DNA from 2 places in the Paenibacillus thiaminolyticus genome. Region 1 is predicted to be linked to the other one. Evidence: predicted binding sites of a transcription regulator. Region 1 holds the regulator's gene; the other holds the start of a gene.

Region 1 (3,112 bases):
TCCGAGCGGCTTCTCTCCCAGTGGGATATTGAGAAGAAGCGGGAACGGGCGGATTACGTCATCGACAACAGCAAGGGAATGGAAGAGACTCGGCAGCAGGTTGAACAGTTCTGGCTTCAGAAAGGCTTGCTATGAACCGAATCATGAATCTGATGCGGAAAAAACGTTTTTTGCTCGTCCTCTTTCTCGGGTTTCTATTTATCATATTCGTACAATCGCAATGGCTGGGCCGCTGGATGTATCCGATTCCATATGAGGATGAGATTCGGAAGCATGCGGGTAAGTACCAGATTGATCCGCTGCTCGTCGCGGCCATCATTCGGGTAGAGACGAATTACCAGGCTGGACAAGAGTCCAGGAAGGGCGCCATTGGAGTCATGCAGCTGATGCCGGAGACGGCCTCATGGGCGATGGATCAGCTCAAGCTTGATTCGCATTGGACGATGGAGGAATTGAAGTACGAGATTGATCCGAACATTCATATCGGAACCTGGTACTTGCAATCGCTGCATAAGCAGTTCAATGGGAACTGGATTGCGGCGATCGCTGCATACAACGCCGGTCCGGGCAATGTGAGCAAATGGCTCCGCAACAAGACGTGGGACGGACGGTTCGAGACCGTGAAGCAGCAGATTCCATATGGGGAAACGAAGCTGTACGTACAGCGCGTGATCCATTATTATGATAAGTATAAGGATGTCTATGGGATCAAATGAATAAGCATCGGACAAGCCGGGTTACCGGCTTGCTCCGATGCTCGCAATGCCTTATTTGAATTGACCTGCTAGTTGTTGCTCCGCGATTTGTACCAGGCGCTTCGTGATGTATCCCCCGATCGAGCCGGTGTCACGGGTTGCCATGTTGCCATAGTATCCGTCTTGCGGAATGGCAATGCCCAATTCTTGAGCGATCTCGAACTTCATTTGCTCGAGAGCTGCAGTTGCTTGAGGTACAACCAGGTTGTTGCTGGAACGGTTGTTTTGGCTCATATCTATTCACCTCCTTGCGGTTGGTAATTGTATTGTGTGCATTCTCGCTAAGTTCATTACAGGTAACGACTGGTATTTTCTATAACATCCGAGTTAGATCGGGAAGAAAGGAGGAACACCATTTGAAATGTCCTTTTTGTGCCCATCTTGGAACGAAAGTGCTGGATTCCCGGCCTGCGAATGATAATAAATCCATCCGGAGGAGAAGGGAGTGTGAGCTGTGCAGCCGCCGGTTCACGACCTTCGAAATGGTGGAGGAGACGCCGCTTATTGTCATTAAGAAGGATGGAAGCCGCGAGGAGTTCAGCCGCGACAAGATGCTGCGAGGCCTGATTCGGGCTTGTGAGAAAAGGCCGGTCTCGGTAGAACGGCTGGAGATGATAGCGTCCGAAGTGGAGAAGCAGCTCCGGAATACCGCTCATGCCGAAGTAGAGAGCCGCATTATCGGCGAGCGGGTGATGGAGCAATTGTATCCGGTCGATGAGGTGGCATATGTGCGATTTGCTTCCGTCTACCGCCAATTCAAGGATATCAATATGTTCATGAAGGAACTGACTCACTTGCTGTCCAAAAATTCATTAGGGGAGCACTCATGAAGAACCCGCATCTTAGAACCCTTGCGGGTTCTTTTGTGTAGACAAAACAAAAAGAACATCTTCATCCAGATGTTCTCGAGTGTAGCTATGATGGTGGAGCATAGCGGATTCGAACCGCTGACCTCTTCACTGCCAGTGAAGCGTTCTCCCCCTGAACTAATGCCCCGTTACCTGTTACATTATACCACCACATGTCTCGAATTGCAACAGGATTTATTTCATTTACTCAGCGAGCATGTCGGATAGATGGACTTGGCTGTCAATTTGTTCCGCGAAGCGGTTCAGACATAAGCAAATGAAGTCTTTTCTGCATACGGGACAAGGAATGGAGAGCAAGCGGCTGATGGTAATTGCTCCTTTGTTGTAGATGACGCGGCATTGAGTGCCATCCTGCAATTTCACTTTGACTTGATACAGGTTGTCTTCATCGTTGCGCTCAATTAACGTCTTTTCCTTTACAATCGGTTGGTAGTTCACGGGTAGGTCACCTGCTCCCTTTAGTTTTTTGCATTTTACATCTTAATGTCTTTTTATTGTCTTTGTCAATTTATTTGTGTACAGGACGCGAAATGTTTTTCTTTGCGGAATTTCCTTTTTTTTGTTGTAATAGAAAGAGAACGTTTCCATTGAGAGGTGAAGCTTGAATGGATCGGAATGTATATACGGAACCCCAGGAAAAGCCGAAGGCCATCATGCCTGATCCGGTGTGCTGGCCTACGCCCATGCCGTACCTCGTATCGACGACGGAAGGCGTGAGTCCAAGCTTTCAACGGCTCCATTGGCATCGCGAATTGGAGATTAATTATATCCGGGGCGGGACAGGATTTTGTGTGATCAATGGTATAAAGTATCAGCTTCAGGCGGGAGATATTATCCTCATCAATGGACAGGACCTGCATCGCGCCTTTGAGACGGATCATCTGGTCATTGACGTTCATATGTTCGATCCCGGGATGCTGGCCATGGAGATGCGTTATGACCATGACTTGCTTCGCCCGTTCCGGGAACAGGGCATACAGTTCACCAACCTGGTCAATCGGGACATGCCGGCATACGATGAATTGATCGCAATCCTCCTCAATATGAAGGAGGAGATGGAAGTGAGGGCTCCATCTTACGCATCCGTCATCCGAGCGCAATTGACCCGCTTTCTCGCCCTCGTCAACCGGCACGGCGCTCTCGCGGAAGGGGAGGCGGCGCCGGTGAAGCACCGAGGAATCCATGCGCTGAAGGAGCTTATTTTAACGATGGAGCTCAATCTGGCTTACCCGTGGACGCTGAAGGAATTAGCCGAGCTGACCCATTTGAGCCCGTCCCGGTTCAGCGCTTTGTTCCAGCAGGCGGTCGGCACGTCGCCGCTTGATTATCTTATCCAACTACGGCTGACCCAAGCGGTTCATTTATTGGAATCATCGGATGAGAAAATTATTGATATTGCATCAGAATGCGGCTTTCGCAACTTATCGAATTTCAATCGTCTGTTCCGGCAGCTATTCGGTGTGTCGCCCAGCGAGATCCGCAATCAGC
Region 2 (3,112 bases), 1.7 Mb from region 1:
ATTATCGTTAAATATGTTCCGGACCCGGCCACGCGGCTGAAGGCGCTGCAGGCGGGCGAGATTGATGCCGTCTTCAGTTCCACGATGATTACGAATAATGAGTTCAAGCAGGCTGCATCCATGTCCGGCGTTCAAGGGAAGACCTCGAAGGGGAGCCGAACGCGAGCGCTGGCGCTCAATGCTTCAGGGGAAAATCTGGGCGATCTGCGGGTTCGCGAGGCGATCGCGCATGCCATCAATAAGCAGGAGATAGCCGAGGGCTTAACGTTCGGCTATGAGACGGCGGCCGATGAGATGTTCGCAGATATCCCGTTCATTCAGAACGGGCTGCGAACGCAGCGGGCCTACGATGTGCAGCAAGCCGCCAAGCTGCTAGATGAAGCGGGCTGGAAGATGAATGAGAGCACAGGATACCGGGAGCTCAACGGCAAGCCGATGAAGCTTCGCTTCACGTATGAGACGGGAGATGCGTTCAATAAGGAGCTGGCTGCCGCCCTGCAAGGCCAGTTGAAGGAAGTAGGGCTGCAGGTTGAGGTGGAAGGAACCGACGTGATGACATGGTGGACAGAATGCGTGGAAGGGAAGTTCGACATTACGATCTGGGGTTCGAAGGGAGCCCCTGAGGACCCGCATCACTTTATCGGCCCGATGCTCGATCAGACCGCGCATACGGCGGCCATGTCCGCTCTGCCGGAGGCGGCCGACATTAAGGAGCGCATCATGAACGTATTGCACACGCGGGATGAGGCGGCGATTGCATCCGGTTACGAGTTCTTGTTGAACTACTTGAACGATCAGGTCATCGTCATTCCGGTTACACATGCTAAGGAATTGATTCTATTCCGCAGCGACAAGGTAGCGGATTATACGTTCGGCGGACTTGAGAACGGCTTCAATCCCGCCGGGGTGCAACAGGCGGTTACCCGCTGATCGACATCACTTCCGCTGCAGGCAGCGAGGGAATAAAGAGGAGCCCTAGGCCGGATTCTGTGTAGCACAGGATCCGGCCTTATCCTTTGTCGCAATGACGCGAAATCGCACCGTTGCCCGGGAAATTTTTAATAGAAAAGTTCAATAGATGGAGTTCGAACGATCCTCCCAAAGAGGTCTTTTACTTGTATAGTTAATGTTATTAAATATAATCTGGCCCATGTAACTCGAGCCTGACAGCCGGCATGGGTGATCGGGTCGATGAGTATATTTAATCTCATTAAATAACTCGAAAATCCGGTTTGAGGCTCCCTGTTTCCTGCTGCGAAAATTGTATTTTTGCGGAGAAGTACTGAAATTATCCCTCTATATGAACGGGTGCTGAACGGCTGCTAGGCGGCCCAGCTGGCAGAAAAGGATATCCCGCTTAATTCCAAAAAAATTGAACACCAATAACGGTCATAGATGTGGTACGATAGATATGTTTTTTGTCACAGGCCGACATATTTCGTTGCTGCCGATGGCGGATAAAATGGGCTTGCCATTTATCTTAAAATTGGTTATGATTCAATAACGAGCTATATATAGTATGCGAGGATGAATACATACACTATATATTGTAACGGCAAGTGGAGTTCCCTGCTTAACCAATAGCCTATATTTCTATCATTCTCTTCGAAGAGTAAGGAGATGGAAGTGCCAATTTGCACCCGATGCATCGGTTCATCAAGGTGGCTGGTTCCTGTCTCTTTCTTTGAGATGTGCTCTTTTTGGCGAGTACAGGCGACTCTATTTGAAATTTGAAGATTTGATTGCGACGGAGGGATCACGTGCTTATCGCTTACGACTCGAAGACCGGCAACGTGAAGCGTTTTGTCGAGAAGCTGAATTTGGATTGTGTTCGCATATCGGAAGAGACGAAGCTGACCGACCCCTTTATTTTGATCACGTACACGACAGGGTTCGGACAAGTGCCTCAATCTACGATGCAATTCCTCGAGGAGCATGGCCATTTGCTGCAAGGCGTCGCTTCCAGCGGCAATATGAACTGGGGCATCCGGTACGGACTGGCAGCCGATCATATTTCTCGATTATATTCTGTGCCCGTGCTGATGAAGTTCGAGCTCAGCGGCACGAAGAAAGATGTAGAACAATTTTCTCGGGAGGTCCATTACTTTGATACCAAAATGGATACAGCTTAACAACGAAATTATGGTCCAGAAGGACGGCAAATTCCAATTTGACAAAGATCGCGAAGCGGCGAAAAGCTATTTCATCGACTATGTCAATCAAAATACAGTATTCTTCCATAATCTTGAGGAGAAGATTCATTATCTGATAGAGAACGACTACTATGAAAAAGAATTGTTCGACAAGTACGAGTTCAAGGATATTAAGCGTCTCTATGAATATTTGTACGGGAAGAAGTTCCGCTTCCCATCGTTCATGAGCGCGTTCAAGTTCTATAACAACTATGCGATGAAGACCAATGACGATACAAAGTTCCTGGAGCGCTACGAGGACCGGCTGGCCGTTGTCTCCCTGTTCCTGGCGAGCGGGAATATCGACAAGGCGTTCGAGTATGCCGAATTGTTAATCTCCCAGGAGTATCAGCCAGCGACGCCGACATTCCTGAATGCCGGGAAGAAGCGGAGAGGGGAGCTGGTCAGCTGCTTCCTGCTCGAAGTGGATGATTCGATGAACTCGATCGGATTCTCGATCAACTCGGCGCTGCAACTGAGCAAGATTGGCGGCGGCGTCAGCCTGAATTTGAGCAAAATCCGCGGTGCCGGCGAGCAGATCAAAGGGCTGGACGGCAAGGCAAGCGGCGTACTTCCGGTCATGAAGCTGTTCGAGGATGCGTTCTCCTATGCGAACCAATTGGGGCAGCGCGACGGCAGCGGTGTCGTCTACTTGAATGTATTCCATTCCGATATTCATGAATTTTTGGATACGAAGAAAATCAACAGCGATGAGAAAATCCGGATCAAGACCTTGTCGCTTGGCGTTGTGGCTCCGAATAAATTTTTCGAGCTGGTCGAGCAGGACAAGGATATGTACTTGTTCTATCCGTATACCGTGTACAAGGAGTACGGCAAGCACCTGGACGACATGGACATCAGCGAGATGTACGATGAGCTTGTCGACAATCCGAATGTACGGAAGAAGAAGATTGTCGCGC

Evidence for each region. The regulator NrdR, encoded in region 1, represses ribonucleotide reductase genes. The targets are predictions, from matches to a motif close to AACACNATATATNGTGTT.
Region 2: the regulator NrdR is predicted to act here: its motif matches at 1,537-1,554, upstream of nrdI (class Ib ribonucleoside-diphosphate reductase assembly flavoprotein NrdI).

Annotation. Positions count from the first base shown of each region.
Region 1 covers NZ_CP041405.1:1,872,218-1,875,329, reverse strand. The annotation lists gene coaE (dephospho-CoA kinase) at 1-135, shown strand, start outside; gene FLT43_RS08505 (lytic transglycosylase domain-containing protein) at 132-716, shown strand; gene FLT43_RS08500 (alpha/beta-type small acid-soluble spore protein) at 768-989, opposite strand; gene nrdR (transcriptional regulator NrdR) at 1,112-1,585, shown strand; tRNA gene FLT43_RS08490 (tRNA-Ala) at 1,677-1,751, opposite strand; gene FLT43_RS08485 (hypothetical protein) at 1,808-2,062, opposite strand; gene FLT43_RS08480 (AraC family transcriptional regulator) at 2,230-3,112, shown strand, end outside.
Region 2 covers NZ_CP041405.1:155,582-158,693, forward strand. The annotation lists gene FLT43_RS00655 (ABC transporter substrate-binding protein) at 1-930, shown strand, start outside; gene nrdI (class Ib ribonucleoside-diphosphate reductase assembly flavoprotein NrdI) at 1,761-2,132, shown strand; gene nrdE (class 1b ribonucleoside-diphosphate reductase subunit alpha) at 2,143-3,112, shown strand, end outside.